3 regions of the Kitasatospora sp. NPDC057595 genome follow, and region 3 is predicted to be linked to each of the others. Evidence: riboswitches for the same ligand, from Rfam matches in the RefSeq annotation. Region 3 holds a riboswitch; each other region holds the start of a gene.
The links. A riboswitch is a leader RNA that binds a small molecule or an ion and turns the genes downstream of it on or off. The one in region 3 is predicted to bind thiamine pyrophosphate.
Positions count from the first base shown of each region.

Region 1: linked by a shared signal. The riboswitch ahead of ACFU9E_RS16885 (purine-cytosine permease family protein) and the one ahead of thiC (phosphomethylpyrimidine synthase ThiC) in region 3 are both predicted to bind thiamine pyrophosphate.
Region 2: linked by a shared signal. The riboswitch ahead of thiO (glycine oxidase ThiO) and the one ahead of thiC (phosphomethylpyrimidine synthase ThiC) in region 3 are both predicted to bind thiamine pyrophosphate.

Region 1 covers NZ_JBHVGL010000009.1:266,048-269,314, forward strand. The annotation lists gene ACFU9E_RS16885 (purine-cytosine permease family protein) at 1-1,293, opposite strand, end outside; TPP riboswitch at 1,287-1,434, opposite strand; gene ACFU9E_RS16890 (S1C family serine protease) at 1,617-3,267, shown strand, end outside.
Region 2 covers NZ_JBHVGL010000015.1:9,908-13,174, forward strand. The annotation lists gene ACFU9E_RS22345 (Rv2175c family DNA-binding protein) at 1-299, opposite strand, end outside; gene ACFU9E_RS22350 (NAD(P)/FAD-dependent oxidoreductase) at 359-1,588, opposite strand; TPP riboswitch at 1,709-1,815, shown strand; gene thiO (glycine oxidase ThiO) at 1,810-2,973, shown strand; gene thiS (sulfur carrier protein ThiS) at 2,970-3,191, shown strand; gene ACFU9E_RS22365 (thiazole synthase) at 3,195-3,267, shown strand, end outside.
Region 3 covers NZ_JBHVGL010000009.1:42,458-45,724, forward strand. The annotation lists gene thiC (phosphomethylpyrimidine synthase ThiC) at 1-1,426, opposite strand, end outside; TPP riboswitch at 1,422-1,556, opposite strand; gene ACFU9E_RS15905 (hypothetical protein) at 1,719-1,925, shown strand; gene ACFU9E_RS15910 (flotillin family protein) at 2,051-3,267, shown strand, end outside.

The DNA of each region.
Region 1 (3,267 bases), 220 kb from region 3:
GATCAGCTGGTAGGTGGCGAAGCCCAGCGCCCACGGCAGCAGCATCAGCCAGCGGGACGGGGCGTCGGCGGAGAGGTCCCAGCCGCGCCGCCCGGCGCCGAGGAAGTAGTCGACCGCCAGCACCGCGAACATCGGCACGAAGACCGAGCCGATCAGCCCCAGGAAGGCGTAGTAGGAGTCGGTGAACGCGGTGATCTGCAGCGCGAGCACGGTGATCAGCACACCGGTGCCGCCCGTCAGCACCCGGCGGTCGACCTTCGGCAGCAGGTTGTGGATCGACATCGCGGTCGAGTAGACGTTGGCGAAGGACTGGTCGGTCTCGCGCAGCACCAGCACCAGCAGGAACAGCCAGCCGGCCCAGACGCCCAGGAAGGAGTCGAAGATCCGCTCCGGGTTCCCGTCCGCCTGCAGCAGCGCCATCAGCCCGAGCACGTAGCACCAGACCTGGGCCATCGTGTAGCCGGAGAAGCTGCCCCAGAACGCCGAGCGCGGGGTGCGCGAGTGCCGGGTGTAGTCGGCGGCGAGCGGCACGAAGGAGATCGACACCGCGATCATCGCGTCCGTCGCCCGCAGGAAGCCGTGCCAGTTGCCGGCGCCGGGGTCCGGTACGCCGTGCCGGCCGAGCTGGACGGTGAAGTACACCATCGCGACCGCCACCGCGGCGGCGACGAAGCGGCGCAGCACCGCGATGGCGCCGAGCGGCCAGATGGTCAGCGCGGTGGTCAGCGCGCCGGCCAGCACCACGAAGACCCAGCGGTAGCCCTCGGTACCGGTCACCGTCTGCGCGCCGAGCGCGATCGTCAGCAGCTCGTAGACGCCCCAGCCGATGCACTGGACGATGTTGAGCACCGTCGGCACGTAGGACAGCCGGGTGCCGAACAGGCCGCGCAGGTTCGCCATGGCGGGCGCGCCGGTCCGCGCGCCGATCAGCGCGGCCACGCCGAGCATCGCGGTGCCGACCACGGTGCCGACCGCGATCGCGGTCACCGCGGCGGCCAGCGACAGCTCCTCGCCCTTGGCGCCGAGCACGGTCGCGGCGGTGGTGAAGCCGATCAGCGAGACGCCGAGGTTCATCCAGAGCGCGAAGTGGTCGCGGAAGCCGAGGGTGCGGGGCGGCTCGGTGTCCAGCACCAGCGGCGCCTCGGTGCGGGCCGGGGGCTCCAGGACGGCGGTGGCCGTCCGCGCGGTGTCCCCGTCGGGGGAACCGGGGGCGGTGCCCGCGGCGTCCTGCGGCGGGGGGACGTTCCGGGACGCGGGCGCGCCGGAGGACGAGGATGACGAAGCGGACGGCATGGCCGATCTCTCCCTACGCCGGCATTACCCGGACAGGTTCCGGCGGTCTGCACCCCCTCGACGGCCGCCCACGAGGTCCGTGGCGTACGGTCGACCGGCGCACTCTCAGCCTGGTCGGTCCAAGCTCCCGCGTGTCAGTTCGGAGCGACAGGCTAGTCGCCGTCGGGGGGAACGCCAAGACGGGTCGTGTCGGGTACGGCGCTTCGGCGGCCGTCTGGCCCGGCTAAGGATTCTTATGAGTTCTTCAGAAGGGTCCTTACGGCAATCGAATCGGGTGTGCGAAAAACTATGGTTGTTGGTCCTGTCAGCTATGGAGGTCGTCCGTGAGCACCGAGCGCGAGGTTGGGTCCACCGGGCCGCAGGGGGAGCAGCCCTCCGGCGGCCAGGGGGTGGTGGGTTCCGCTTCTGACGGTCCGGCGCAGCAGTCTGCGGCCGGCCCCGCCCCCGCCCCCGCAGCGACGCCCGCAGTCGACCAGCCGTCCCAGCCGCCCGCCGAGGGGGGTTCCGGCGGGTTCACGCCCACGCTGGCGTTCGGCAAGGTCGGCGCCCCGGAGGCGCCCGCCGCGCCGGCCCCGGCCGCCGAGCCCGGGTACCTGGACGCGCCGCCGCCGGTCCTGCCGCCCGCCGCGCCCGCGGCCCCGGTCGCCCCGGTCGCGCAGGCCGCCGCGCCGTACGGCGACAACCCGTACGCCACCCCGGCCCCGGGCACGCCGGTGCCCCCGGCGCCCGTCGCGCACGACCCGTTCGCCGCCCCGGGGGCCCCGCAGGCCCCGGGCGCGACCGGCCAGCACCACCACCCGTTCGGCGCCGGCCAGCCGCTCGGCGGCTGGGGCGCCGCCCACGACATCACCCCGGGCGCGCCCGGGGCCCCCGGCGGTCCCGGGGGCCCGCTCGGCTACCCGGGCGAGTACCCCGGCGCGCCGGTCCCCGGCGGCCCGCGCAAGAAGCGCGGCGGCCTGATCGCCCTGGTCGCGGCCGTCGCCCTGGTGGCCGGCGTGGCCGGCGGCGCGGTCGGCGTGTCCGTCGCGGACCGCGACGGCAAGTCGGTGAGCGCCAAGGCCGACCGCAGCTCCACCACCGTCCAGGCCAACAACACCCAGAAGAACGAGCCCGCCCCGGGCTCGGTCGCCGGCATCGCGCAGAAGGCGCTGCCCAGCGTCGTCACCATCAAGGCCCAGGGCAACGGCGAGTCCGGCACCGGCACCGGCTTCGTCTTCGACACCGAGGGCCACATCCTCACCAACAACCACGTGGTCGCGCCCGCTTCCAGCGGTGGCAAGCTGACCGTCAAGTTCGCCGACGGCAGCTCCTACGGCGCCTCCGTGCTGGGCCGCGCCGAGGGCTACGACGTCGCCGTCATCAAGCTCGACAACCCGCCCAAGGAAAAGCTGACGCCGCTTCCGCTGGCCGACTCCGACAAGGTCAACGTCGGCGACTCCACCATCGCCATCGGTGCCCCGTACGGCCTGGAGTCCACCGTCACCACCGGCATCGTCAGCGCCAAGGACCGCCCGGTCGCCTCCGGCGACGAGACCGGCGCGCAGGCCTCCTACATGAACGCGCTGCAGACCGACGCCTCCATCAACCCCGGCAACTCCGGCGGCCCGCTGCTGGACTCCGCCGGCGGCGTGATCGGCATCAACTCGGCGATCCAGTCCAACGCCTCCAGCAACGGCCGGGCCGGCTCCATCGGCCTGGGCTTCGCGATCCCGATCAACCAGGCCAAGTGGGTCGCCGACACCCTGATCAAGACCGGCAAGCCGGTCTACGCCAAGCTCGACGTCCTGCGCAACGACGACTACAAGGGCGACGGCGCGCAGATCCAGACCCGCGACGTCCAGGGCCAGCCGGCCGTCACCCCGGGCGGCGCCGCCGACCAGGCCGGCCTCAAGCCGGGCGACGTCATCACCAAGCTCGGTGGCAGTCCGATCGAGAACGGCCCCGCCCTGGTCAGCAAGATCTGGACGCACAAGC
Region 2 (3,267 bases), on a different contig from region 3:
GGGGTGCCGGGCAGCGACGGGTCCTCGCTGAACATCCATTCGAGGATCTCCTCGTCGCTGAACCCGCTGTCGCGCAGCACCGTCAGCGTGCCGACCAGGTGCTTCACCGGGCCGGTCTCGTCGATGAACGCCGCCGGGACCTGCAGCGACTTGTTGGGGCCGCGGCGGACGGCGATCAGGTCACCCTTCTTGACCATGTTGCGGACCTCGGTGACCACCAGACCCCACTTCTCGGAGATGTCGGGGAGGTACAGCCACGCGGGGACCAGGGCTTCAATCTTGGCTTCGATCTCACTCACAAGCACCAGACTGCCACCTCGGCGGCCCGCCGCGCACCAACCGGGTCCGCCGCCCGGCGCTACCCGGCGGCCAGGGCCGACTTCAGCGGGACCGCCGGGTCGGCGGCGCGGGCCGGGTCGAGCACGGCGCCTCGCTCGATCAGCCGCCGTCCCTGGGTCAGGTCGCGCGGCCGGTCGACCGCGAGCAGCGCGCGCAGGGCGCCGTCGCGCAGCCAGAGCACCGACCAGCCGGCGTCCGACGGCGAGCCGCGCCACAGCAGCTCGTCGCCCGCGCCGTGCCGTCCGGCGTACTGCGCCATCCGGCCGAACTGCTCGGACCAGAAGTACTGCACCGGGTCGTACGGCGGCGCGTCCGTTCCGAGCAGGGTGGCGGCGACGGCCTCGCCGGACTGCAGCGCGTGGTCCCAGTGCTGGACGGTCAGCCGGGTGCCGGAGCGCACCGAGGGGTAGCTGACGCAGTCGCCGGCCGCGAGGACACCCGGCACGGTGGTGCGCAGCCGCTCGTCCACCAGCACGGCGCCGGCCGCGTCCAGGGCGACCCCGGTGCCGGCCAGCCAGCCGGTGGCCGGGCGGGCGCCGATGCCGACCACCACCTCGTCGGCGGGCAGGTGCGAGCCGTCGGCGAGCAGCACCGCGCCCGGTTCGACGGCCGCGACGCCGGTGCCGCAGCGCAGGTCCACCCCGGCCTCGGCGTACCAGGCGGCCATCGCCCGGCCGACCTCGGCGGGCAGCGCGCCGGGGACGGGCGCCGGGCCGGCCTCGACGACGGTCACCTCGCAGCCGGCCGCCCGGGCGGCGGTGGCCACCTCGGCGCCGATCCAGCCCGCGCCGACCAGCACCAGGCGCAGGCCGGGGCGGAGCAGGGCGCGCAGCGCCAGCGCGTCGTCCAGGGTGTGCAGCAGATGGGCGCGCTCGGCGCCGGGCAGGGCCCGCGGCTCGGCGCCGGTGGCGATCACCAGCGCGCCGTACGGCTCGTCCCCGGCGTCGGTGTGCAGCAGGCCCGCGCCGCCGGGGCCGCCGGGGGTGAGTCCGGTGGCGCGGCGGCCGGTGAGCAGCTCGACGCCGAGGCCGGCGAAGTCGAGGTCGAGGGCGGTGCTGTCGGTCTTGCCGAGGAGGACGTCCTTGGAGAGCGGCGGCCGGTCGTACGGCGCGTGCGGCTCCTCGCCGACCAGCGTGATCCGCCCCTGCCAGCCGTCGCGCCGCAGCACCGCGGCGCACTGCGCCCCGGCCAGCCCGGCGCCCACCACGACGACCCGATCCGTCTGTCCCGTTCCGTTCAGCTCAGCCACGCCCGTCACTGTACTGAGGCCGGTCCCGGGTCCGAGGTCCTAGGCCGCCCCTCCCCCGTCCCTCCCCGCCCCGCTCCCGGGCACCTTCAGGGGGCGCACCCCCCGGAGTTAAGGTGGGGGCACCATCACGGGAGCCCGGCGCACCGGGCTGAGAGGCGGGCTGGCACGGCCCGCGACCGTCCGAACCTGATCCGGGTCATACCGGCGAAGGGAGAGCAGCTTTGACACGCCTGGTACGGGGCGCCCATGCCGAGGTGCTGGTCATCGGCGGTGGGATCATCGGCCTCGTCGTCGCCTGGCGGGCGGCCCAGCGCGGGCTGCGCGTCCTGCTGGTCGACCCCTGGCCCGGCCACGGTGCCGCCCAGGTCGCGGCGGGCATGCTCGCCCCGGTCACCGAACTCCAGTACGGCGAGGAGCCGCTGCTGCGCCTCGGGATGGCCTCCAACGAGCGGTACGCGTCCTTCGCCGCCGAACTCACCGAGGCGAGCGGCGGCCGGGACATCGGCTACCGGCAGTGCGGCACCCTCGCCGTCGCCCTCGACGCCGACGACCGCGCGGAACTGCGCGAGCTGCACGCCTTCCACCAGCGGCTCGGCCTGGACTCGCAGTGGCTCACCGGCCGTGAGGCCCGCCGACTGGAGCCGATGCTCGCACCCGGCGTGCGCGGCGGCCTGCACGTCACCGACGACCACCAGGTAAACGGCCGCCGGCTGGCCGAGGCCCTGCTGCACGCGTGCGAGCGGGCCGGCGCGGTGGTGCACCGCACCGAGGTCACCGAGCTGCTGGTCGAGCACGACCGCGCGACCGGAGCCCGGCTGGCCACCGGCGAGAGCGTCACCGCCGACCGGATCGTGCTCGCGGCCGGCTCGCGCAGCCACCTGCTGCCCGGCCTGCCCCCGGGCGTGCTGCCGGCGATCCGCCCGGTCAAGGGGCAGGTGCTGCGGCTGCGGGTGCCGGAGGCGTACCGGCCCTTCCTCTCGCGCAACGTGCGCGCCGTGGTCCGCGGCGGCCACCTCTACCTGGTGCCGCGCGAGAACGGCGAGCTGGTGGTCGGCGCGACCACCGAGGAGCAGGGCCACGACACCACGGTCACCGCCGGCGGGGTGTACGAGCTGCTGCGCGACGCGCACGAGCTGGTCCCCGGCATCACCGAGCTGCCGCTGGTGGAGACCGGCGCCGGGCTGCGCCCCGGTTCGCCGGACAACGCGCCGCTGCTCGGCCCGACCGCGCTGCCCGGCCTGGTCGCCGCCACCGGCCACTACCGCAACGGCGTCCTGCTGACGCCCGTCACCGGCGACCTGCTGGCCGACTACCTGGCCACCGGCACCCTGCCGGAGCTCGCCCACCCGTTCGCCCCCACCCGATTCACGAAGGTCCCGGCATGAGCCCCCGCACCAGCGACATCCCCCTGAGCGTCAACGGCGAGCCCCGCGAGGTGCCCGCCACGACCACCCTCGCCGAGGTGGTCGCCACCCTCAGCCAGGCGCACTCCGGCGTCGCCGCCGCCCTGAACGAGGCCGTGGTGCCGCGCGCCGAGTGGCCGCGCACGCCGCTGTCGGCGGGCGACCGGATCGAGATCCTCACCGCCGTCCAGGGAGGCTGACCGATGGCCGACGACCTTCTCACCATCGCCGGGACGCCCTTCTCCTCCCGGCTGATCATGGGCACCGGCGGCGCCC
Region 3 (3,267 bases):
TGGGCAGGCCCAGGTGCTCCTTGGGGGTGACGTAACAGAGCATCGCGGTGCCCCACCAGGCGATCATCGCGGCGCCGATGCCCGAGGTGATGTGGTCGTAGCCGGGCGCGACGTCGGTGGTGAGCGGGCCCAGGGTGTAGAAGGGGGCCTCGTCGCAGATCTCCTTCTGGAGATCCATGTTCTCCTTGATCTTGTGCATCGGGACGTGGCCCGGGCCCTCGATCATCACCTGGACGTCCCTGGCGCGGGCGATCCGGCCCAGCTCGCCGAGGGTCTGCAGTTCGGCGAACTGGGCCTCGTCGTTGGCGTCGGCGATCGAGCCGGGGCGCAGGCCGTCACCGAGGGAGAAGGTGACGTCGTAGCGGGCGAGGATGTCGCAGAGTTCCTCGAAGTTGGTGTAGAGGAAGTTCTCCCGGTGGTGCGCCAGGCACCAGGCGGCCATGATCGAGCCGCCGCGCGAGACGATGCCGGTCTTGCGGCGGGCGGTCAGCGGCACGTAGCGCAGCAGCACGCCGGCGTGCACGGTCATGTAGTCGACGCCCTGCTCGCACTGCTCGATGATCGTGTCGCGGTAGACCTCCCAGCTCAGCTCCTCGGCCTTGCCGTCGACCTTCTCCAGCGCCTGGTAGAGCGGCACGGTGCCGATCGGCACGGGGGAGTTGCGCAGGATCCACTCGCGGGTGGTGTGGATGTTGCGGCCGGTGGAGAGGTCCATGACGGTGTCGGCCCCCCAGCGGGTGGCCCAGGTCATCTTCTCCACCTCCTCCTCGATCGAGGAGGTGACGGCGGAGTTGCCGATGTTGGCGTTGATCTTCACCAGGAAGTTGGTGCCGATGATCGCCGGCTCGACCTCGGGGTGGTTCACGTTGACCGGGATGACGGCGCGGCCGCGGGCGACCTCGTCGCGGACGAACTCGGGCGCCAGGCCCTCGCGCAGGGCGACGAACTCCATCTCGGGCGTGACGACGCCGCGCTTGGCGTACCCGAGCTGGGTGACGGCGGCTCCGTCGCGGCCGCGCAGCGGGCGGCGCGGGCGGCCGGGGAAGACCGCGTCGAGGTTGCGCAGGTCGCCGCCGCGCGGCGAGGTGTGGCGGATGCCGTCGTCCTCGGGGCGCGCCTCGCGGCCGTCGTACTCCTCGACGTCGCCGCGCTGACGGATCCAGGCCTCGCGCAGGGCGGGCAGGCCGCGCCGCACGTCGGGCTCGTAGTCCGGGTCGGTGTACGGCCCGGAGGTGTCGTACAGCGGGACGGTCTTCCCGTTGGTGAGCACGACCTCGCGGTACGGCACGCGCAGATCGGGGCGGGACCCCTCGCGGTGGGCCTTGCGCCAGGCCGGGGCCGGGTAGCCGCTGCCCGCGCTGGTGACGGCGCCCTCGGGGCCGGACCGGGGCCGGGCAGACTGCGGCTGTGCCTCAAAGCTGGTCATCGGACCTCAAACTCCCTACGCCGGCATTACCCGGTCAGGTTCCTGCGGTCGACGCAGCCGCCGGTCCGTCCATCGACGTCCCGTTCAGCGCCCTCTCAGCCCGGTGCTCCGAGCTCCCGCGTCCGCAGGCGGTGTTGCCCGCGCATGACGTCCAACACCGTAGCGAGCCGATCGCCGGAGGTCCAGAGCGGGTCCGGGAGGGGGAACGTCGAGGTCCGGACGGTGAACGGGGGGCGCGTAGCCGCCGCTGCGGGCAGACTGGCTCCGTAGCGGACGAGGCGAGGAGGCCGGCGTGGTCGGGAGCACGGGGCGGGTCACCGGGGCGGTTGGCGCGGGGCTGGTCGGCGAGGTGATGGTGCACGTGCCGGAGCGTCAGGGCACCGAGGCGTTCCTCGCCTACCTGGCGGTGCCGGGCGAGCGACTGACGGTCGGCACACCGGTGGTGGTGATCGAGTACCAGCCGCCGAGGACGGTGTACGTGGCGCCGATCGGGCCGTGACACGCCGATGACCCTCCGGTGACGACCTTGTGACGGCCAGTCATGTCACTTCCCTTTCCCCCGGATCGGCCGGGGCGGACAATCCGACTCGGCGCATCTCCTGCGCTCGAAGGGGGAGTTGAACCATGGGACTCATCATCGCCGGGGCAGCCGTCGCGGCACTGATCATCGGGGTCACGCTCTTCAAACTCATGTGGCGGGTGGCCGAGCCGAACGAGGCGCTCATCATCTCCGGCTCCCGGCACCGCACCGAGGGGGTCGGCGACGGTCTGGGCTTCCGGATCGTCACCGGGCGCGGCACCCTCGTCACCCCCGGCCTGCAGGGGGTCCGGCGGCTCTCGCTGGACCTCAACGAGGCGGAACTGAACGTCGAGTGCGTCACCACGCAGGGCATCCCGGTCCGGGTGAAGGGCGTGGTGATCTTCAAGGTCGGCGACGACGACGTCTCGATCGCCAACGCCGCCCGCCGTTTCCTGGACCAGCAGAAGCTGATCAGCCAGCGCGTGCACAACGTCTTCGCCGGCCACCTGCGCTCGATCGTCGGCGGGCTCACCGTCGAGGACATGATCCGCGACCGCGAGCGGCTCACCGGCGAGACCCGGGCCGCCTCCGGGCTGGAGATGGAGAAGCTCGGGCTGATCATCGACACCCTGCAGATCCAGGAGATCATCGACCCGACCGGCTACATCAAGAACCTCGCCATCCCGCACGCCGCCGCCGTCCAGCGGGACGCCAGGATCGCCCAGGCCGAGGCGGACCGGCTGGCCACCGAGGCCGAGCAGGAGGCGGCCGCCCGCAAGGCCGAGGCGACCCGCAACAGCGAGATCCAGCAGTCCTCGTACCAGGCCGAGATGGACACCGCCACCGCCCGCGCCCGGCAGGCCGGACCGCTGGCCGACGCCGCCGCCCGGCAGCAGGTGGTGGTCCAGGAGACCCGGGTCGCCGAGTTGGAGGCACAGCGCAAGGAGCAGCAGCTGCAGATCGACGTGCGCAAACCCGCCGACGCCCGCGCGTACGACACCCGCACCAGCGCGGAGGCGGCCCGCGACGCGCGGATCTCGGCCGCGCAGGCGCAGGCCCGGGAGACCGAGCTGGCGGCGACCGCCGAGGCCAGCCGGGTGCGGGTCGCGGCCGAGGCGGACGCCGAGGCCACCCGGGTGCGTGGCCTGGCACAGGCCGAGGCGACCACCGCGACCGGACAGGCGGAGGCGTCCGCCGCCGAGGCGCGCGGTCTGGCCGACGCCGCGGCGGCGCGGGCGATCGGACTGGCCCGGGCGGAGGGCATCAAGGCCCGCGCCACCGCCCTCGCCGAGAACCAGGACGCCGTGGTGGCACAGGAGTT